4 regions of the Streptomyces sp. NPDC088733 genome follow, and region 1 is predicted to be linked to each of the others. Evidence: riboswitches for the same ligand, from Rfam matches in the RefSeq annotation. Region 1 holds a riboswitch; each other region holds the start of a gene.
The links. A riboswitch is a leader RNA that binds a small molecule or an ion and turns the genes downstream of it on or off. The one in region 1 is predicted to bind thiamine pyrophosphate.
Positions count from the first base shown of each region.

Region 2: it holds a riboswitch for thiamine pyrophosphate, as region 1 does, so the genes downstream of both, ACIP64_RS26095 (thiamine ABC transporter substrate binding subunit) here and thiO (glycine oxidase ThiO) in region 1, are expected to answer to the same signal.
Region 3: it holds a riboswitch for thiamine pyrophosphate, as region 1 does, so the genes downstream of both, thiC (phosphomethylpyrimidine synthase ThiC) here and thiO (glycine oxidase ThiO) in region 1, are expected to answer to the same signal.
Region 4: it holds a riboswitch for thiamine pyrophosphate, as region 1 does, so the genes downstream of both, ACIP64_RS04855 (purine-cytosine permease family protein) here and thiO (glycine oxidase ThiO) in region 1, are expected to answer to the same signal.

Region 1 is NZ_JBIVLH010000005.1:101,817-107,305, forward strand. It holds gene ACIP64_RS11215 (thiazole synthase) at 1-242, opposite strand, end outside; gene thiS (sulfur carrier protein ThiS) at 248-448, opposite strand; gene thiO (glycine oxidase ThiO) at 454-1,620, opposite strand; TPP riboswitch at 1,616-1,728, opposite strand; gene ACIP64_RS11230 (NAD(P)/FAD-dependent oxidoreductase) at 1,811-3,022, shown strand; gene ACIP64_RS11235 (Rv2175c family DNA-binding protein) at 3,124-3,489, shown strand; gene thiE (thiamine phosphate synthase) at 3,562-4,227, shown strand; gene metF (methylenetetrahydrofolate reductase [NAD(P)H]) at 4,318-5,235, shown strand; gene ACIP64_RS11250 (hypothetical protein) at 5,292-5,489, shown strand, end outside.
Region 2 is NZ_JBIVLH010000015.1:96,761-102,249, forward strand. It holds gene ACIP64_RS26085 (ABC transporter ATP-binding protein) at 1-471, opposite strand, end outside; gene ACIP64_RS26090 (ABC transporter permease) at 471-2,186, opposite strand; gene ACIP64_RS26095 (thiamine ABC transporter substrate binding subunit) at 2,162-3,238, opposite strand; TPP riboswitch at 3,230-3,334, opposite strand; gene rlmN (23S rRNA (adenine(2503)-C(2))-methyltransferase RlmN) at 3,403-4,509, opposite strand; gene ACIP64_RS26105 (hypothetical protein) at 4,828-5,489, shown strand, end outside.
Region 3 is NZ_JBIVLH010000029.1:55,678-61,166, reverse strand. It holds gene thiC (phosphomethylpyrimidine synthase ThiC) at 1-1,491, opposite strand, end outside; TPP riboswitch at 1,483-1,610, opposite strand; gene ACIP64_RS35595 (YibE/F family protein) at 1,673-3,004, shown strand; gene ACIP64_RS35590 (hypothetical protein) at 3,031-3,231, shown strand; gene ACIP64_RS35585 (SPFH domain-containing protein) at 3,381-4,838, shown strand; gene ACIP64_RS35580 (DUF5326 family protein) at 4,885-5,100, opposite strand; gene ACIP64_RS35575 (cupin domain-containing protein) at 5,224-5,489, opposite strand, start outside.
Region 4 is NZ_JBIVLH010000002.1:322,051-327,539, forward strand. It holds gene ACIP64_RS04845 (L-aspartate oxidase) at 1-1,548, shown strand, start outside; gene ACIP64_RS04850 (SDR family oxidoreductase) at 1,659-2,405, shown strand; TPP riboswitch at 2,653-2,746, shown strand; gene ACIP64_RS04855 (purine-cytosine permease family protein) at 2,738-4,129, shown strand; gene thiM (hydroxyethylthiazole kinase) at 4,169-4,978, shown strand; gene thiE (thiamine phosphate synthase) at 4,975-5,489, shown strand, end outside.

The DNA.
Region 1 (5,489 bases):
GCCTCGCCCGCCGTCCGGCAGCCGGCGGTGTTGGGCAGGACGCGGACGCCGTGGCGGGTCAGCACCGACAGCACGGAGCCCTTGACCGTGGGGTCGAGCCGCCGCATGGCGACCGTGGTGAGCTCGGTGCCGGAGGCGAGCAGTGCCTGCTCCAGTACCTCCAGGCTCGGCGCGCCCCCGGTCCCCATGATCAGGCGGGAGCCGAAGGCCGTTCCGGCGATGGTCAGCGGGTCGTCGGCCATGGCGGTCAGCCTCCCTGCACAGCGGTCAGGACCTCGACGCGGTCGCCCTCGGACAGCGCGGTTGCGGGCCACTGCCCGCGCGGCACCACGGTCTCGTTGAGCGCGGCGGCGACACCGGAGGGGGCGGTGGTCAGACCGGCGACCAGCCGGTCGAGCGTGAGTCCCGGCGTCACCTCGTGCGGCTCGCCGTTGACGGAGACGGTCATCGCGGTCATGCGTACTGCTCCTGAGGGGTGAATCGGCCGGGGGAGAAGGGACGGGCCACCTCGGGCGGTTCGCCGCCCGTCAGCACCTCCGCCATCACGTCGCCCGTGAGCGGGGTGAGGAGCACGCCGTTGCGGTGGTGGCCGGTGGCGACGAGCAGGCCGTCCAGTGCGGTGCGGCCCAGCATCGGGGCGTTGTCGGGGGAGCCGGGCCGCAGTCCCGCGACCGTCTCCACCAGGGGCAGTTCGGTGAGGCCCGGCACCAGCTCGTGGGCGTCGCGCAGCAGCTCGTACACGCCGCCGGCCGTGACGGTGGTGTCCCAGCCCATCTCCTCGCTGGTGGCGCCGACGACCAGCTCGCCGTTCTCCCGCGGCACGAGGTAGACATGCGCGCCGCGCACCACGGCCCGCACCGTGCGGGAGAGGAAGGGCGCGTACGCCGCCGGCACCCGCAGCCGCAGGACCTGGCCCTTCACCGGGCGCACGGGCGGCAGCAGGTGTTCGGGCAGCCCGCCGAGCAGGCCGCTGCGGCTCCCGGCGGCCAGCACGGTCTGCCCGGCGGCCAGCACCGTTCCGTCGTCGAGCACCACCCCGCGCGCCCGGTCGCCCGTGACGTCCACCCCGGCCACCGCCGCACGGCGGAACACCACCCCGGACAGTTCGCAGGCCCGCAGCAGCGCCGCCACCAGCCGCCGCGGATCGACCTGGTGGTCGCCGTCGACACGCAGCCCGCCGCGCACACCGGGCGCGAGCATCGGCTCCAGGCGACGGCACTCCCGCCCGCTCAGCCACTCCGCGCTCAGTCCCAAGGAGGTCTGGAAGGCGTGCAGTTCGCGCAGCTCCGCCCGGTCGTCGGCGTCCAGGGCGACGGCGAGCGTGCCGCACGCCCGGTAGCCGAGGTCCAGGCCCGTGGTCTCCTCCAGCTCGGCCGCGAACGCCGGATAGCGGCGGATCGCGGCGAGGTTGAGGTCGAGCAGGGCCTGCTCGCCGTACTGCAGCTCGGTGACGGGGGCCAGCATCCCCGCGGCCACCTGGGCGGCGCCGCCGCCCGGCTCGGGATCGGCGACCACCGTGCGCAGTCCGCGCAGGGCCGCCCTCCAGGCGGTGACCAGTCCGATGATCCCGCCGCCGACGACGACCGCGTCGGCCGGGTGGGACGCGTCATGACGTTGCACGGTGTTCCGCTCCTCCCTTCGCCGGCATGACCCGGATCAGGTTCGTACGGTCGGCGGCCGGCCAGCCGCCCTCTCAGCCCGGTGCGCCGGGCTCCCGCGAGTGCTTCGAGCGCCACTTTAGTACGCACTCCTGAGGGCGAGTAGGGCGCCGCTACCGGAGCGCGCGCCACCCGGGGTTACGGTGATCAGCGTGACCAGCAGCAGCGAGCAGCGAGCCGTCGTCGTCGGGGCCGGGATGGCCGGGGTGCAGACCGCCGTGTCCCTGCGCGAGCAGGGGTGGGGCGGCACGATCACGCTGCTCGGCGCGGAGCGGCATCCCCCGTACGACCGGCCGCCGCTGTCCAAGGGGGTCCTCTTCGGCGCCGACGAGGGCCCGGGCGCGCTGCTGGAGGTGGACTTCGGCGGCATCGGCGTCGAGCTGCTGCTCGGCAGGCACGCGAGCGCGCTGCGCCCGGACGAGCGCCAACTGCTCACCGACGCAGGCCCGGTGGAGTACGACACGCTCGTCGTGGCGAGCGGCGCCGAGCCGATCGTGCTGCCCGGCAGCGCGGGGGTGCCCGGCGTGCACATGCTGCGCACCCTGGACGACGCCGCCCGGCTGCGCCCGGTCCTGGAGGCGCGGAAGACGGTCGTCGTGGTCGGCGCGGGCTGGATCGGCGCCGAGTTCGCCACGGCCGCCCGGAACGCCGGCTGCGCCGTGACCGTCGTCGAGGCCGCCGACCGGCCGCTGGCGGGCGTGCTGCCCGAGCGGATCGCCGACCGGATGCGCGGCTGGTACGCGGAGGCGGGCGTCGAACTGCGCACGGGCGCCGCGGTCGCCGCTGTCGAACCCGGCCTCGTCCGGCTCGCCGACGGCGACGAGATCGCCGCCGAGGCCGTCGTCGTCGGCATCGGCGCCCGGCCGGCGACGGACTGGCTCGCCGGCTCCGGGGTCGACCTCGGCCCGGACCGGGCGGTCCTCGTCGACGACCGGCTGCGCACCTCCGTGCCCGGCGTGTACGCCGTCGGGGACTGCGCCTCCTTCCCCTCCGCCCGGTACGGCCGGCGGCTGCTCATCCACCACTGGGACAACGCCGTCCAGGGGCCCCGCACCGCGGCCGCCAACATCCTGGGCGGCGACGAGGCCTACGACCCCGTCCCGTACTTCTGGTCCGAGCAGTTCGGGCGCTTCGTGCAGTACGCGGGCTACCACGGCGCATCCGACGAGATGCTGCTGCGGGGCGACCCGGACGGCCCCGCCTGGTCGGTGCTGTGGCTGCGCGGCGACGTGCTCGTCGCGCTGTTCGCGGTGGGCCGCCCACGCGACCTGGCCCAGGCCCGCAAGCTCATCGCCCGGGAGGCCCGGGTCGACCGGACCCTGCTCGCCGACCCCGCCGTCCAGCTGCGGGCCGCCGTCCTCTGACCGGTTCGGACAGCCGGCCCGGCCTGCCGCCGGGGGCCCCGCATGCCCCTGGTGGACGCCACGAGTACCGCGGTACGGGTCCGGGATGGCACGCTTGTCCTGTGACCGAGATCGACGCAAAGATTGATGCCCTCGTACCCTCCTGGCTGACCGTCCCCGACATCGCCGAGCAGTTCGACGTGGAGGTGACCCGGGTCCGCCAGATGATCAAGGAAGGGCTGCTCATCGCGGTGCGCCGCGGGGAGAACAGGGTGCTCATGGTCCCCGCCGACTTCATCGGCGACGGGAAGATCGTGAAGGGCCTCACCGGCACGCTGAACCTGCTCAAGGACGACGGGTTCAGCGACGAGGAAGCCCTGGAGTGGCTGTTCACCCCGGACGAGAGCCTGCCCGGCACCCCGGTGCAGGCGCTGCGCGAGAACCGCGGGACCGAGGTGAAGCGCCGGGCCCAGGCGCTGGCCGTCTGACCTGCCCGGACACCCCGGACACCACCGCGTTCGTACCGACCGCACGCACCGCACCCGAGGGGGACCCACCGCATGACCGTCCACGCGCGCCTCGCCGACGCCCGGCTCTACCTGTGCACCGACGCCCGCCGGCGCCAGGGCGGCATCGGGGAGTTCGCGGCGTTCGCGGACACCGTGCTGGCCTCCGGGGTCGACATCGTGCAGCTGCGCGACAAGGGCATCGAGGCCCGCGAGGAGCTGGAGTACCTCGCGGTCCTCGGTGACGCGTGCCGGCGGCACGGTGCGCTCCTGGCGGTGAACGACCGCGCGGACGTCGCCCACGCGGCCGGTGCCGACGTCCTGCACCTGGGGCAGGGCGACCTGCCGGTCCGGGCCGCGCGGGCGATCCTCGGCTCCGGCGCCGGCTCCCCGTTCGTCGGTCGGTCGTGCCACTCCGAGTCCGAGGCGGCCGCGGCCGCCGTGGAGCCCGGTGCGGACTACTTCTGCACCGGGCCCGTGTGGCCCACCCCGACCAAGCCGGGCCGCCCCGCGCCGGGGCTCGGCCTCGTCCGGTACGCGGCGGGGCTCGGCACGGACCGGCCGTGGTTCGCGATCGGCGGCATCGACCTGGACAACGTCGAGCAGGTGCTGGACGCCGGCGCCCGGCGGATCGTCGTCGTCCGTGCCGTCACCGAGGCCGAGGACCCCGGCGCGGCCGCCGCGGAGCTGGCCAAGCGCGTGCGCTCGTACACCGGCTGAGCGGACCGGCCGCGTCCGGCCTGTCCAGGGAGTGAACATTTCCCCGCGTCCTGTTGGGGCGCCCCGCCCCCCGCGGCTAGCCTGAGGCGCATGGCCCTCGGAACCGCCTCCACCAGGACCGATCACGCGGTCACCATTCGCGAGCTGCTGGCCTCGGGACAGCGCTCGTACTCCTTCGAGTTCATGGCACCGAGGACCGAGAAGGGCGAACGGACGCTCTGGGACGCCATCCGCCGCATCGAGGCGGTCGGCCCCACCTTCGTCTCCGTCACCTATGGCGCGGGCGGCACCTCGCGGTCCGGCACCGTCCGGGCGACCGAGCGCATCGCCTCCGACACCACCCTCACGCCCGTGGCGCACCTGACCGCGGTCGACCACTCCGTCGCCGAGCTGCGCAACATCATCGGCCAGTACGCCGACGCCGGGATCCGCAACATGCTCGCGCTGCGCGGCGACCCGCCCGGCGACCCGATGGGGGAGTGGCAGCGGCACCCCGAGGGTGTGGACTACGCCTACGAACTCGTCCGGCTCATCAAGGAGTCGGGCGACTTCTGCGTCGGCGTCGCGGCCTTCACGGAGATGCACCCGCGCTCGACCGACTGGGAGAGTGATACGCGTCACTTCATCGCCAAGTGCCGTGCCGGCGCCGACTACGCCATCACCCAGATGTTCTTCGACGCGGAGGACTACCTGCGGCTGCGTGACCGGGTCGGTAAGGGCGGTTGCGAGACGCCCATCATTCCGGAGATCATGCCGGTCACGAACGTGCGCCAGATCGAGCGCTTCGCGCAGCTGGGCAACGCGCCTTTCCCGCCGGAGCTCGCGGACCGTATCCTCGCGGTCAAGGACGATCCGGCCGCGGTGCGGGCGATCGGGGTCGAGTACGCGACGGAGATGTGCCGGCGGCTGATGGCCGAGGACATTCCCGGGCTGCACTTCATTACCCTTAATCACTCCACGGCGTCGTTGGAAATCTACGAGAATCTGGGACTGCACCAGAGGTCGTGAGGGCGGAGCCGCCGCCCCGGTGGGCCGACGACGGTGAACGGTGAGGAAGTGCTCTCATGGCCTACACAGTGCTCTACATCGCCTTCGGCGTGGTCGCGCTGTGGCTGCTCGGCGAAGTGCTGCTCCAGTACAAGGCCCGGCTCAGGTGGCGACTGCTCGCCTTCGCGGGATTCATGGGCGTCGTCCTCGGCGTCTACCTGCCGTCCGTCGTCGTGATCGTCCTGGGTGCGCTCGCCTTCGGCGCCGGTCAGACC
Region 2 (5,489 bases), on a different contig from region 1:
CAGCATCAGCAGCCGCGGCTCCGGCGCGAGCGCGCGGGCCAGCGCGACCCGCTGCTGCTCACCGCCCGACAGGGAGGCCACGGCGCGCCGCTGCGCGCCGGGGAGCCCCACCAGTTCCAGCAACTCCCCTACCATGCGTTCGCGTTCGTCCCGTCCCGTGCCGCGCATCCGCAGGCCGAAGCCGACGTTGCCCGCCACGTCGTGCTGCGGGAAGAGCTGGTGGTCCTGGAACATCAGGCCCACCCCGCGGCGGTGCGCCGGAACGCCCGTCTGGTCCCGGCCGCCGAGCAGGACGCGCCCGGCGTCCAGCGGTTGCAGCCCGGCCACGGCGCGCAGCATCGTGGACTTGCCGCCGCCGCTGGGCCCGAGCACGCACACCGTCTCGTGCTCGGCGACCTCCAGGTCCACGGCGTCCAGGACGGGCCGTCCGCCGAAGCGCACTGTGGCGCCGTCCAGTCGCAGCAGGGCCATCAGAACTCCCCCGGCCTCTCGTCGCCGCGGATCGTGCGGACCCGCAGTCGTTCCAGCGCCAGCAGCGCACCCGCGCACACCAGCATCAGCACGGTGCTCAGCGCCATCGCCTGCCCGTAGTTGAGCTCGCCGGCCCGCCCCAGCAGCCGGGCCACCGCGACCGGCAGCGTGGGGTTGTCGGGCCGCGCGATGAAGACCGTCGCCCCGAACTCGCCGAGGGACACCGCGAAGGCGAAGCCGGCCGCCACCAGCAGGGCCCGCCGCACCAGCGGCAGATCCACCTCGCGCCAGACGCGCGGGGGCGACGCCCCGAGCACCGCGGCGGCCTCGCGCAGCCGCTCGTCCACGGCACGCAGCACCGGCAGCATGGTGCGCACCACGAAGGGCACCCCGACCAGGGCCTGGGCGAGCGGCACGAGGATCCACGAGGACCGCAGGTCCAGCGGGGGTTCGTCGAGGGTGATGAGGAAGCCGAAGCCGATGGTGACGGCGGAGGTGCCCAGCGGCAGCATCAGCAGCGCGTCGAAGCCGCGGACGAACCGCCCGGCGCGCCGGGTGAGCGCGGCCGCCGCCAGACCGCCGACGGCCAGGGCGATCGCGGTGGCCGCGGCCGCGTACTCCAGCGAGTTCCACACGGCGTTCACGGGCGCGACCACGAAGGTGCCGGCGCTGCCGTCCGAGGAGCCGAGCGCGCGGTAGAAGTCCAGGCCGTATCCCGTAGGCCCGTCCAGTGACCGTTCGGCCAGGACGCCGAGCGGCACCAGGATCAGCAGCGCGGCCACCGCGAGCGTCCCGGCCAGCAGCCCCCACTCGCCCGCGCCGCGCGGCCGCCGGGCCGTCCCGGCCGGGTCGACCAGCCGCAGCGCGCTCTCGCGGCGGCGTACCGTCCGTGCGTGCACGGCCAGGATGCCGACGACGGCGGCGAACTGGACGATCGTCAGCACGGCCGCGGTCGGCAGGTCGAGCAGCTGCGCGGTCTCGCGGTAGATCTCCACCTCCAGGGTGGAGTAGGCGGGTCCGCCGAGGATCTGCACGACCCCGAAGGACGTGAAGGTGAAGAGGAACACCATGACCGCGGCCGCCGCCACGGCCGGCGCGAGCGCGGGCAGCGTCACGCGCCGCCACGCGGCGAACCGCCCGGCGCCCAGCACGCGCGCGGCCTCCTCCTGCCGCGGGTCGAGCTGCGCCCACAGGCCGCCCACGGTCCGTACGACCACGGCGTAGTTGAAGAAGACGTGCGCCAGCAGGATCGCCCACACCGTGGTGTCCAGGCGCACCCCCCACAGCTCGTCCAGCAGCCCTCCCCGCCCCAGCAGCGCGAGGAACGCCGACCCGGCGACGACCGTCGGCAGCACGAAGGGCACGGTCACCACCGCCCGCAGCAGATGCCGTCCGGGGAAGTCGAAGCGCGCGAACACATAGGCGCCCGGCAGGGCCACCGCCAGGGTCAGCGCGGTCGAGGCGGCCGCCTGCCAGCAGGTGAACCACAGCACGTGCAGGATGTCGGGATCGCCCAGCACGTCCGCGAAGCGGTCCAGGCGCCAGTGGCCGCCCTCGCGGAGCCCGCGGGTGACGATGGCGGCGACCGGGTAGCCGAAGAACACCGCGAAGAAGGCGGCCGGCACGGCCATCAGGCCGAGCCGCACGGCGTGCGGCCGCAGGGCGGCCGCCCTGCGCCGGGCCGCTCCGGTCACTTCAGCACGAGCGAGGACCACGTCTTGACCCACTGCTCACGGTTCGCGGCGATCTTCTTCGGCTCGACGGTGGCCGAACCGCTGATCACGGGCGCGTACTTGGTGAAGACCTCGGGCAGCTTCGCGTCGTCCCGGGCGGGGTTGACGAACATGCTGAGCGGCATGTCCTCCTGGAAGGCGCGGCTCAGCAGGAAGTCGATCAGCGCCTTGCCGCCCTCGCTGTTCTTCGCGCCGTCCAGCAGCCCGGCGAACTCGATCTGCCGGAAGCAGGTGGCCGTCGCCACGCCGGTCGGGCCCTGCGCGGGCTGCTCCTTCAGCGCGAGCACCTCGGCGGGCGGGCTGGAGGCGTAGGACACGACCAGCGGCTTGTCGCCCTTGCCGCCGCCCGCGCCCGAGAAGTTGTCGTAGTAGGCCTGCTCCCAGCCGTCGACGACCTGGACGCCGTTGGCCTTCAGCTTGGTCCAGTAGTCCTGCCAGCCCCCGTCGCCGTACTTGGCGGTGGTCGCGAGCAGGAAGGCCAGGCCCGGGGAGGAGGTCGCGGCGTTCTCCGTGACCAGCAGGTCCTTGTACTCCGGCTTGACCAGGTCGTCGAAGGTCTCGGGAACGGGCACCTTGTGCGCGGTGAACCAGGCGCGGTCGTAGTTGACGCACACGTCGCCGAAGTCGACGGGCGTGACACGGTGCTGCGCGGCGTCGAGCTGCAGGGCGGCGGGCACCTTGTCCAGGTCCTTCGCCTCGTACGGGGTGAACAGGCCGTTGTCCAGGGCGCGGGAGAGCAGGGTGTTGTCGACGCCGAAGAAGACGTCGCCCTGCGGGTTGCCCTTGGACAGCACGGCCTGGTTGACCGCCGCGCCCGCGTCGCCGCCGCGCAGGACCTTGACCGTGTAGCCGGTCTGCCGCGTGAACTCCTTCAGCACGGCCTTCGAGGCGGCGAAGGAGTCGTGGCTGACGAGGGTGACGGTCTTGGAACCGCCGCCGGCGGAATCGCCGCCTTCGCCGCAGGCCGCGAGGGACGCCGCGCCGAGCGCGACAACGAGGGCGGTGCCGGCGGCACGCCGACGGATGGTGCTCATCAAGTGACTCCCTACGCCGGTATGACCCGGATCAGGTTCGAGGGTCTGCGGCCGTGCCGCACTCTCAGCGCTGTGTGCGCTCCCCTGTCGGATGTTCTGTTGTCGATCGTTCAGGCCGTTCAGGGCAAACGGCCGCAAACGACCGCCACCCTAGCAAGCGCCGCTCAGCGCTCGGAAGCCGCCAGCTGCCCGCAGGCCCCGTCGATCTCCTGGCCGCGGGTGTCCCGCACGGTCACCGGGACGCCGTGCGCCTCCAGCGCCGCGACGAACGCCCGCTCGTCCTCGGGCCGCGACGCCGTCCACTTCGAGCCCGGCGTCGGGTTGAGCGGGATCAGGTTGACGTGCACGCGCTTGCCCTTGAGCAGCCGCCCCAGCAGATCGGCGCGCCACGCCTGGTCGTTGATGTCCCGGATCAGGGCGTACTCGATCGACACGCGGCGCCCGGACACGTCCGCGTAGTGCCACGCGGCGTCCAGCACCTCGCGCACCTTCCAGCGCGTGTTGACCGGCACCAGGGTGTCGCGGAGCTCGTCGTCGGGCGCGTGCAGCGACACCGCGAGGCGGCACTTGAAGCCCTCGTCCGCGAAACGCAGCATCGCCGGCACGAGGCCGACCGTGGAGACGGTAATGCCCCGCTGCGACAGCCCCAGCCCGTCCGGCTCGGGGTCGGTCAGCCGGCGGATGGCGCCGACCACACGCTTGTAGTTGGCCAGCGGCTCGCCCATGCCCATGAAGACGATGTTCGACAGGCGCGCCGGGCCGCCCGGGATCTCCCCGTCACGCAGCGCGCGCATGCCCGCGACGATCTGGTGCACGATCTCGCCGGTGGACAGGTTCCGGTCCAGGCCGGCCTGCCCGGTCGCACAGAAGGGGCAGTTCATGCCGCAGCCCGCCTGCGAGCTGATGCACATCGTCACGCGGTCCGGGTAGCGCATCAGCACCGACTCGACCAGCGTCCCGTCGAACAGCCGCCACAGCGTCTTGCGCGTCGTGTCGTTGTCCGTGCTGCTGTGCCGCACGACCGACATCAGATCCGGCAGCAGCCCCTCGGCCAGCTTCCCGCGCGACGCCGCCGGGATGTCCGTCCACGCGGCCGGGTCGTCGGCGTACCGCGCGAAGTAGTGCTGCGACAGCTGCTTGGCCCGGAACGGCTTCTCCCCCAGCTCCGCGACCACCTCCCGCCGCTCGTCGGGCGTGAGGTCGGCAAGGTGCCGCGGCGGCTTCTTGGCGGCGCGCGGCGCGACGAAAGTGAGTTCTCCGGGTGCAGGCATGGTCCGTCCAGTGTCGCAGATCGTTTGGGGCGGCCCAGGTCAGATGGGTGAGGCTCCCGTCACCCTCAGGTGTCCCCTGTCAGCACCAGCCGATTCTGCACGGCCGAGGGACGGCGTCTGGTGCTCGGGCACATGGGCTTGAGTGAAAAGCGGGGCCCCAGCGTCCTCTGCCATCGCTGGTAGCCGTGGGCCGGCCCTGGCTCGGCGTGCTGGATGATTCACGGCACCCGCCACTGGAGACAACCCTCCTGGAGAGATTCTTCCCAGGGGGGCGGCATGTCCGATTCGGGTTCCCGATTTTCGCGGACCGTACGCAGCGTGATGCACAGTCTCGACCTCTACGTGACGCTGGTCGCAGCCGTCGCATTCGGCGTTCTAGGACTGGTCGGGAAGACTTCGCAGGAAGTCATTACTTCCGGTGTTCTGGCGGTGCTGGCTCTCGTGGGTTTCTCACTTCTCAGAATTCGCTCACAGGGCGACAGGATCAACGAGTCTCTCGCAGGGCTCGCTCGATCGAACGCTGACCGCTTCTTCAGTGAGGTGGACGACGCCGACGAGATCAAGGAGATGATCTCGTCCTCCCGTGAATTGTGGCTCCACGGCTGGACACTTGAACTGCACTTGGCGTCGTACGAACAGGAACTGAGGAGAGCCGTCACCGCGGGCCTGAACGTCAGGATCCTCGTCATCGCGCCGAACAGCCCAGCCATGGCCATCGCGGCCAGTGAAGCCGCCAACCGGAGCGCCGGCGATCTCAGTGCCAACCTGGAAGGCAATCTCAGGAGGCTCGTGGAACCGCCGGCCAGTCCCGTTTCCGGAAGGCTGGAAATCAGGACCCTGACCCATGTGCCGCACTACACGGTGATCGCCTCAGATCCCTCGACAGACCGGGGGAAAATCATCATGCGCCTCGCCACCTTCCGGGCCAATCATTGGCAACGCCCCACCTTCACTGTGACTCGGCGCAACGACGGTGATTG
Region 3 (5,489 bases), on a different contig from region 1:
GCGGAACTCGAAGCGGGCGTCGGACAGGGCGTCGTCCCAGTCCTGGGCGCCGGGGTGGCCCTTGGCGAGGTCGGCCGCGTGGGCGGCGATCTTGTACGTGATGACGCCGGTCTTGACGTCGTCGCGGTCGGGCAGGCCCAGGTGCTCCTTGGGCGTGACGTAGCAGAGCATCGCCGTGCCCCACCAGGCGATCATCGCGGCGCCGATGCCGGAGGTGATGTGGTCGTAGGCGGGCGCGATGTCGGTGGTCAGCGGGCCGAGGGTGTAGAACGGCGCCTCCTCGCAGATCTCCTGCTGGAGGTCGATATTCTCCTTGATCTTGTGCATCGGGACGTGCCCCGGCCCCTCGATCATGGTCTGCACGCCGTGCCGCTTGGCGACGGAGTTGAGCTCGCCGAGCGTGCGCAGCTCCGCGAACTGCGCCTCGTCGTTGGCGTCCGCGATGGAGCCGGGGCGCAGGCCGTCGCCCAGGGAGTAGGTGACGTCGTAGGCGGCGAGGATCTCGCAGAGCTCCTCGAAGTGCTCGTAGAGGAAGCTCTCCTTGTGGTGGGCGAGGCACCAGGCCGCCATGATCGAGCCGCCGCGGGAGACGATGCCGGTCTTGCGGCGGGCGGTGAGCGGGACGTACCGCAGCAGGACGCCCGCGTGGACGGTCATGTAGTCGACGCCCTGTTCGGCCTGCTCGACGACCGTGTCCTTGTAGATCTCCCAGGTCAGCTCCTCGGCCTTGCCGTCGACCTTCTCCAGGGCCTGGTAGAGGGGAACGGTGCCGATGGGGACGGGGGAGTTGCGGAGCACCCATTCGCGGGTGGTGTGGATGTTGCGGCCGGTGGACAGGTCCATGACCGTGTCGGCGCCCCAGCGGGTCGCCCAGGTCATCTTCTCCACCTCCTCCTCGATGGAGGAGGTCACCGCGGAGTTGCCGATGTTGGCGTTGACCTTGACCAGGAACCGCTTGCCGATGACCATCGGCTCGATCTCCGGGTGGTTGACGTTCGCCGGCAGCACCGCCCGGCCCGCCGCGATCTCCTCGCGGACGACCTCGGGGGCGACGTTCTCGCGGATCGCGGCGAACTCCATCTCCGGGGTGATCTCGCCGCGCCGGGCGTACGCGAGCTGGGTGACCGGCTGCCCGCCGCGTCCGCGCCGCGGCAGACGCGGGCGGCCGGGGAAGACGGCGTCCAGGTTGCGCAGCCCGCCGCGGGGTGACGTGTGCTTGAGGCCGTCGTCCTCGGGGCGGACGGGGCGGCCGGGGTACTCCTCGGTGTCGCCGCGGGCGACGATCCAGTTCTCCCGCAGCGGCGAAAGGCCGCGGCGGACGTCGGTGGTCACGTTCGGGTCGGTGTACGGGCCGGACGTGTCGTACAGCGTCACGTCCTGGCCGTTGGTCAGGTGCACCCGGCGGACAGGTACCTCGATGTCCGGGCGGGACCCGGTCACGTAGCCCTTGTGCCAGCCGATTTCGCGCGCGCGTGCATCCTGCATGGTCATGAGACCCACTCCCTACGCCGGCATTACCCGGTAACAGGTTCAGCGGTCGGCGCAGCTGGTGGCCCTCGGCCGGTCAGCGCCCTCTCAGCCCGGTGCTCCGAGCTCCCGCGGTGTGCAAAGGTGCGACCACGCTAGCGGGTCTTCTCCGGCGCGCACCAGTGGGCCTTGGGATGATCGGCGCGTGGACTCCCCTCATGCGCAGCCCCCCGGCCCCGGCAACGGCCACGCCCACGGCCCCGGTCACGGGCACAGTCACGGCCACAGTCACGGCCATGGCCACGGTCCGGTGCCGCCGGTCTCCCGGCATCTGCGGAAGGTGATCGCCGCGGTGCTGATCCCGTTCGTCGCCGCGGTGGTGGTCGGGCTGGTGGTGCTCTGGCCGAACGGGGTGCCGGCCCACAAGCGCTCGGGCGTCGGGTTCGACCAGCAGACGCAGTCGGGCCGGGTGGTGCGGGTGGAGAACGTCAAGTGCGCGGACGTGAACGCGGAGCCGAACACCGGCGGCCCCGGCGCGGCCCCGCCGAAGACCCCGTCGATCTGCGAGCGGGCGACCATCCGCGTCACCTCGGGCAAGGACACCGGCCGTACCTTCACCGAGATCGTGCAGCCGACCCAGACCCGGCACTACACCGAGGGGCAGAAGGTCCTGCTGTCCTACGCGCCCGGCGCGCCGAAGGAGTTGCAGTACTCGGTCACCGATGTGGACCGGGCGCTGCCGCTGTGGCTGCTGGCCGGGCTCTTCGCGGCGGCGGTGGTCGTGGTCGGGCGGCTGCGCGGGTTCCTGGCGCTGGCGGCGCTGATCGTCAGCTTCGCGGTGCTGACGCTGTTCATCCTCCCGGCGATCCTGCACGGCAGCGACCCGCTGCTGGTGGCGGTCATCGGCGGCAGCGCGATCATGCTGATCGCGCTCTACATGTGCCACGGCCTCAACGCCCGTACCTCGGTGGCCGTCCTCGGCACGCTCTGCTCGCTGCTGCTGATCGCGCTGCTGGGCTCGGTGTTCATCGACTGGGCGGTGCTCAGCGGCAACACCTCGGACGAGACCGGGCTGATCCACGACCTCTACCCGGGCATCGAGATCCACGGCCTGCTGCTGGCGGGGATCGTGATCGGATCGCTCGGTGTGCTGGACGACGTGACGGTCACCCAGACCTCGGCCGTGTGGGAGCTCCGGGACGCCGATCCGGGCGCCAGTTGGCACAAGTTGTACCGGGCGGCGATGCGCATCGGGCGCGACCACATCGCCTCGGTCGTCAACACCCTTGTGCTGGCGTACGCGGGCGCCGCGCTGCCCCTGCTGCTGCTGTTCTCCATCGCGCAGCGCGGCGTGCTGGCGGTGGCGGGCAGCGAGTTGGTGGCGGAGGAGATCGTCCGGACCCTGGTCGGCAGCATCGGGCTGGTGGTGGCCGTGCCGCTGACGACCGCGCTGGCCGCGCTGGTGGTGTCGGCGGACCGCTCCGGGAGGGACACTGTCCCCACGGGCGGCGGGCGCCGCCGGCGCCGGGCACGGTGAGTTCCTGAAGTACGGGGGTGGACGGGGTGGTCGGGCTCCAGGGGAGGGTGACCGGGGCCGTGGGCCCGGGGCTGGTCGGCGAGGTGATCGTGCAGGTCCGCGGGGGTGCGGAGGCCTTCCTCGCGTATCCGGCGACCGAGGGGGAGAGCATCGGGAAGGGCACGGTCGTGGTGGTCGTGGAGTATCTGCCGCCACGGACCGTGTACGTCGCGCCCGCCTACGGCTGACGGGGCCGGGGACGAGACGGGGACGGGTCAGGGCGGCTTCGTATCAAGAATGCGACAAGGATCCGCCAGGATCTTTCGGCGTGACTTGCGCAGGCGCACACTCCCGTACGCGGCCCCGCTCGGGGCCAATCGTAAGGGGGCGTGTGCCGATGGTGATCGGCGTCGCGGCGGGCGCGGTGCTCGTCGCAATCATTGTGGTGATCGTGCTGTTCCGGCTCATGTGGCGGGTTGCCGAGCCGAACGAGGCCCTGGTCATCTCGGGTTCCAAGCACCGTGCGGACGGGGTCGGGGAGGGGATGGGGTTCCGCGTCGTCACCGGTCGCGGAACGCTGGTGATGCCCGGCGTCCAGGTGGTGCGGAAGCTGTCGCTCGACCTCAACGAGGCCGAGCTGAACGTGGACTGCGTCACCCAGCAGGGCATCCCGCTCAAGGTGCACGGCGTGGTCATCTTCAAGGTCGGCGACGACTTCGTGTCGATCGCCAACGCCGCACGGCGTTTCCTGGACCAGCAGAAGTTCATGGCCGAGCGGGTGCACAACGTCTTCGCCGGTCATCTGCGGTCCATTGTGGGCGGGTTGACGGTGGAGCAGATGATCCGCGACCGGGAGCGGCTGACGGCCGAGACCCGGGCGGCGTCGGGCTCGGAGATGGAGAAGCTCGGCCTGATCATCGACTCGTTGCAGATCCACGAGATCGTCGACCCGACCGGGTACATCAAGAACCTCTCCGCCCCGCACGCCGCCGCCGTCCACCGCGACGCGCGCATCGCGCAGGCGGAGGCGGACCGGATGGCCACCGAGGCCGAGCAGCAGGCCGCCGCGCGTATGGCGGAGGCCACCCGGGACAGCCAGATCCTGCAGGCCGGTTACATGGCCGAACGGGACAAGGCCACCGCGTCCTCCCGGCAGGCGGGCCCGCTCGCCGAGGCCGCGGCCCGGCAGGAGGTCGTGGTGCAGGAGACCCGGGTCGCCGAGCTGGAGGCCCAGCGGCGCGAGCAGCAGCTCCAGGCGGACGTCCGCAAGCCGGCGGACGCCTCCGCGTACGAGAAGCGGACGCTGGCCGAGGCCGAGCGCGACGCGCGGATCTCGGCGGCCGAGGCGAAGGCCAAGGAGACGGAACTGGCCGCGATCGCCGAGGCGAACCGGGTGAAGTCGGCCGCCGCCGCGCAGGCGGAGCAGACGAAGCTCAGCGGTCAGGCGAGCGCGGCGGCCACCCGGGCCACGGGTGAGGCCGAGGCCGCGGCCACCCAGGCGCGCGGTCTGGCGGAGGCCGAGTCCGCGCGGGCGAGGGGTCTGGCGGAGGCCGAGGCGATCAAGGCCAGGGCCGCCGCGCTGGCGGAGAACCAGGAGGCGGTCGTCGCCCAGCAACTGGCCGAGAACTGGCCGGAGATCGTCCGGGCCGGCGCGTCCGCCTTCGGGAACGTCGACCACATGGTGCTGCTCAACGGCGCGGACGGCATGTCCGAGATGTTCGCCAAGGCGCTCACCATGGGCGGCACGGGCCTGGGGCTGGCCCGCCAGCTGCTCGCCCAGATGAACGGTGGGGCCGAGCCGTCGGCCAATGGCTCGGCGCCGCAGCGCCCCGAGCACGTCCCTCTCAAGGACTGAGCGGCGCGCTCCCGCGGGGTCCGGTCGTCTCCGGGCCCCGCGGGGGTCACCACCTGTCGTGGGAGTCCGAGGACGACGACGAGGTGACCTTCTTCACGACGAAGACCAGTCCGCCGACGAGCGCCACGAAGATCAGCACCTTGAACAGCAGCCAGAACAGGAAGCCGACGGCGCTGGCGATCATGCCGCCGAAGACCACGATCGCGATGACCGGCACCGCGATCCACTTGACCCACCAGGGAACGCCCTCGAAGAGCTTCACCGTTTCCTCCTCCGTATCGTCTTCGTCCTTGGCTCAAGGCTAGGGCCGCGGGGGCCCCGCGCGGAGGCCCGGCGGTCCCCATCCGTCCCTGACCGTCCCCCTACGGGACCGGGGGGACGTCCCTCATCCCTCGGGCGGCGAGAAGACCACCAGGACCCGCAGGTCCTCGCTGACGTGGTGGAAGCGGTGCGGCACCCGGGCCGGCACGTAGACCACGCTGCCCCGCGCGACCTGCGTCGTCTCCTCCCCCACGGTGATCAGGGCGCGGCCGCTCACCACGAGGTAGATCTCGTCCTGGCCGTGCGGTTTCTGCGGGTCGAGCTCGCCGGCGCCCAGCGCGTAGAGCCCGGCGGACATGTTCCGCTCCCGCAGGAAGCTCAGGTACGCGC
Region 4 (5,489 bases), on a different contig from region 1:
ATGGACCCCGAGGACAGCTGGCAGCAGCACGCCGCCGACACCCTCAAGGAGAGCTATCTGCTCGCCGATCCGCGCACCGTGCGCACCGTCACCCACGGTGCCGCCCTGGGCATCGACGACCTCGAGCGGTACGGCATGGCGTTCGCCCGCGAGGAGGACGGCCGGATCTCGCAGCGCTTCTTCGGCGCGCACAAGTTCCGGCGCACCGCGTTCGCCGGGGACTACACCGGTCTGGAGATCCAGCGCACGCTGATCAGGCGCGCGGACCAGCTCGGCATACCGGTGCTCGACGGTGTCTACATCACCCGGCTCCTGGTGCACGAGGGCGCCGTCTTCGGCGCCTACGGCTTCGACGTCGCCACCGGGAAGCGCTACCTCATCCACGCCGACGCCGTCATCCTCGCGGCAGGCGGCCACACGCGCATCTGGCGGCGTACGTCCTCGCGGCGCGACGAGAACACCGGCGACTCGTTCCGCCTGGCCGTGGAGGCCGGAGCCCGCCTCCGCGACGCGGAGCTGGTGCAGTTCCACCCCTCCGGCATCATCGAACCGGAGAACGCGGCCGGAACGCTCGTCAGCGAGGCGGCGCGCGGCGAGGGCGGCATCCTCCGCAACGCGCTCGGCGAGCGCTTCATGAGCCGCTACGACCCCGAGCGCATGGAGCTGTCCACGCGCGACCGGGTGGCGCTGGCCTCCTACACGGAGATCAAGGAAGGGCGCGGCACGCCCAAGGGCGGCGTGTGGCTGGACGTCTCGCACCTGCCGCGGCAGACGATCATGACGCGGCTCCCCCGGGTCTACCAGACCCTGCTGGACCTGCAGATGCTGGACATCACCCGCGAGCCCATCGAGATCGCGCCCACAGCCCACTACTCGATGGGCGGTGTCTGGGTCCGGCCCGAGGACCACAGCACGGACGTCCGCGGCCTGTACGCCATCGGCGAGGCCTCCAGCGGCCTGCACGGCGCCAACCGGCTGGGCGGCAACAGCCTCATCGAGCTGCTGGTCTTCGGCCGTCTCACCGGACAGGCGGCCGCCGCCTACTCCCAGTCGCTGACCTCGCAGCCGCGGTCGGCGTCCGCCGTGGCGCACGCCCGGGCAGAGGTCGACGACCTCCTCGCGGCCGACGGCCACGAGAACGTCCGCGCCCTCCAGCGCGCCATCCGCAACACCATGACCGAGCACGCGGGAGTCGTCCGCGACGAACAGGGGCTGCTGACCGGGCTGGAGGAACTCACCGCGATCGAGAAGCGGATGGCGGACATCGGCGTCCACCCCGACATCGCCGGCTTCCAGGACCTGGCGCACGCCTTCGACCTCAAGGCGGCGGCGCTGGCGGCGCGGGCCACACTCGAATCGGCGCTCGAACGCCGCGAGACCCGTGGCTGCCACAACCGCAGCGACTACCCGGACCTGGACCCCGCGTTCCAGGTGAACCTCGTCTGGTCCCCGACGACGGGGATCACCCGCGAGAGCATCCCGCCCGTCCCCGAGGAGATCTCCGCCCTGATGGAGGACGTCTCCACCGAGGGGAAGCTCGCCGAGTGACGCCCGGCTCGCGCGCATTGGCGCGCGAGCCCGCCGGGCGCCTGTCACAGGCGGGGTCCCCGCCCGGTCATTTTCTCCGTACGCACGAAACTCTCCGAGAGGAAGCTCCCATGAAGGTCGTCGTCATCGGCGGAACCGGGCTCATCGGCTCGAAGGTCGTCCGCAACCTCAGCGACCACGGGCACGAGGCCGTCGCCGCCTCGCCCAACACGGGCGTCAACACCCTGACGGGAGAGGGCGTCGCCGAGGTGCTCCAAGGCGCGCGGGTCGTCGTCGACGTCTCCAACTCGCCCTCGTTCGAGAACGAGGCCGTGATGCACTTCTTCCGCACCGGCACGACCAACCTGCTCAAGGCGGCCGCGGAGGCCGGTGCCACCCACTACGTCGCGCTCTCCATCGTCGGCACGGACCGGCTCCCGGAGAACGGCTACTTCAGCGCCAAGCTGGCCCAGGAGGAGCTGATCAAGGCGTCGGGCCTGCCGTACTCCATCGTCCACGCCACGCAGTTCTTCGAGTTCACGAACGGGATCGCGGACTCGGCCACCGAGGGCGACACGGTGCGCATCGCTCCCGTCAAGTTCCAGCCCATCCACTCCGACGACGTGGCCCTCGCCGTCGCCCGCACCGCGGCCGGCGCCCCCCTCGACGGAACGCTGGAGATCGCCGGCCCCGACGCCTTCCGGTTCGACGAGCTCATCCGGGACGCGCTCGCCGCCTCGAACGACCCCCGTACGGTCGTCGCGGACCCGCACGCCCCCTACTGGGGGTCCGAGCTGGAAGAGAGCTCGCTCGTGCCGCTCGGGAGCGCGCAGCTCGGCGCGACCCGCTTCGCCGACTGGCTGGCGCTGCAGAAGTGACGCCCGCGGATGGCCCCTGCCCGCCGGGGGGCAGGGGCCACCGCCATGCGGAGCGCGACCGGGCGCACACGACCCGGCGGCACCTGCTCGACATCTGCGCGGTGCGGCCCGAGCCGTCCCACGCCCTTTGAGGAAGATCCATACAGCCCGCGTTTGGCAGCATTTGACCGTGTTGCCCGCGGGCCGTGCTGATGCCGTGCCCTCCTGTCGACGCGCTGAGCAGCGGGATCGGGTTAGTCTGTCCGTCGTACCGGACACGGGGTGCCCCACCGAGGGCTGAGATCACACCCGTCGAACCTGAACCAGTTCGCACTGGCGGAGGGATGTCTTCCATGCCTTTGACGCATGTTTCCGACGGCCGGCAGACCGTCTTCGACGGCCGTATGCCGGCGGCAGCGGGCGATCTCCGCATCGAGGCGCACGGCATACAACCGGTCCCCGAGACCAACCGCTACGGCGGCCCGGGGCGGCTGTTCACCGTGTGGTTCGCTCCCAACCTCACCATGACCGGCGTGTTCACCGGCACCATCGGCATCGCCCTCGGGCTGGACTTCGCCACGGCGCTCGCGGCCGTCGTTCTCGGCACCGTGATCGGCGCGATCCCCACCGCGTACCTCGGCACCTGGGGAAGCCGGACCGGCGCGGGGCAGTTGCCGCTGGCTCGGCTCGCCTTCGGCCGGGCCGTCGCGCTCCCCGGCATCCTGCAGTGGCTGTCCTCGGTCGCCTGGGACGCGCTGATCGGGCTCTTCGGCGGCGACGCGCTGGCCCGGCTGTGCGGACTGCCGTTCTGGCTCGGCGTCCTGGTGATGATGCTCGCCCAGGGCGCTCTCGGCGTCCTCGGCTACGAGGCCATCCACCGGCTCCAGATCGTCATGACCTTCGTGCTCGCCGCCGCGTTCGCGCTGATCGCCTGGAGGCTGCTCGACGGCGTCCACCCCGCGGCCACGGGCTCCGCCCACGGCGCCGACCGGGGCGGCGCGTTCGTCCTGACCAGCACCATCGCGCTGAGTCTCGCGCTGTCCTGGGCCCCCTACGCCAGCGACTTCAGCCGCTACCTGCCGCGCACCACCTCCCGCCCGCGCATGTTCTGGTTCACCACCGCGGGCCTGGTGGTGTCCTTCGTGGCCGTCCAGGCGCTCGGGCTGTGGGGCGCGTCGGTGCTGACCGACCAGACCGCTGCCGGGGTGGCCGATCTGCTGGGAGGCGGGGCGGTGGGCGCGTTCGGGCTGCTCGCCGTGGCGTTGGCGGCCCTGTGCAGCAACGCCATGAACGACTACAGCGGATCGCTCGCCCTCCAGACCGCCGGCGTGCGCATACCGCGCCCGGCGGCGGCCGCCTTGGCCGCCGCCCTCGGCTTCCCCCTGGTGCTGTGGATGCACGCCGCCGACACCACGGCCCGCTTCCAGAACGTCCTTCTGTTCGTGGGCTACTGGATCCCGGGGTTCGTGGCGATCGTCGTCGTCGACTGGCTGGCCCGGGCACGGGCGCGGGGCGGCGAGGAGATCGACCTCGCCGCCGAGACCGGCCGTCCGCAGCCCGGGCTGCCGGCCGTGCTCGCGTTCGCCGCCGCCTTCGCCGCGGCCGTTCCGTTCATGGACACCAGCCTGTACGTCGGCCCGGTGGCGGACGCCCTGCACGGCGCCGACCTCTCGTACTACGTGGCGTTCCTGGTGGCCCTCGCCGTGTACGCGCCGCTGCGGCTGCGCCACCGCGCGCGGGCCTGAGCCGCCACACCCCCGTCCATCCCCCAAAGGAGCGACCCCATGGCCCCGTCGTCCGCCGACCACATCGCCTTCGCCGCGCAGGCGCTCACCCGCGTCCGGGAGCAGTCCCCGCTGGTCCAGTGCCTGACCAACGCGGTGGTGACGGGCTTCACCGCCAATGTCCTGCTGGCGCTGGGCGCATCGCCCGCCATGGCCGACATCCCCGGAGAGGCAGGACCGTTCGCCGGGATCGCCTCGGGGGTCCTGATCAACCTCGGCACCCCGCACGCCGAGCAGCGCGCCGCCATGACCGAGGCCGCGCGGGCGGCGGCCTCGGCCGGCACCCCGTGGGTGCTCGACCCGGTGGCCGTCGGCGCGCTGCCGGTGCGTACGGCGCTGGCGCGTGAACTCCTGGAGCTGCGGCCGACGATCGTACGGGGCAACGCCTCGGAGATCATCGCGCTGGCGGGCGCGGGCGGCGGCGGCCGCGGGGTGGACTCCTCCGACGGTGTCGAGGCCGCAGAGGAGCCGGCGCGGCGCCTGGCCGCCGCGACCGGCGGCGTGGTCGCCGTCTCGGGGCCGGTGGACCTCGTCACCGACGGCGTGCGCACGGTCCGCGTCGCCAACGGCGACGCCCTGCTGACCCGTGTGACCGGCGGCGGCTGTGCGCTGGGCGCCGTGATGGCGGCCTTCGCCGGGGTGGGTGAGGACCCGTTCGCCTCGACGGTGGCGGCGGTCACCGCGTACACGGTCGCCGCCGAGCCGGCCGCGAAGGCCGCCTCGGGGCCCGGCAGCTTCGCCGTCGAATTCCTGGACGCGCTCGCCGCGCTGCGGGAGTCCGACATCGTGGAGCGGGCGGCGCTGTCGTGACGCCGGCGCCGGTCGACCTGTCGGTCTACCTGGTCACGGACGCTGCCCAGTGCGCGGCTCGTGGCCGCGGTGTGGCCGAGACCGTCGCCGCCGCGGTGGCGGGGGGCGTCACCGCGGTGCAGATCCGCGAGAAGCACGCGGACGGCGGGGACTTCCTGCGGACGGTCACGGAGGTGGCGGCGGTCCTTCCGAAGCGCGTGGCGCTGATCGTCAACGACCGGGTGGACGTGTTCCTGGCCGCCCGCCTCGCGGGCGTGCGGGTGACGGGCGTCCACATCGGCCAGTCGGACCTGCCGCCGGACGCGGTCCGCCGGCTCATCGGGGAGCACGCGGTCCTGGGTCTCAGCGCCGCCACCCCCGGCGAGTTGCGCGCCGCGGCACAGGATCCGGCGGGTGTCGACCACGTCGGCATCGGCGCGCTCCACGCGACCCGCACCAAGGCGGACGCCCCACCCTCGCTCGGCCTCGACGGCTTCGCCCGCCTCGCCCGGCTCAGCCCGCTGCCCGCGGT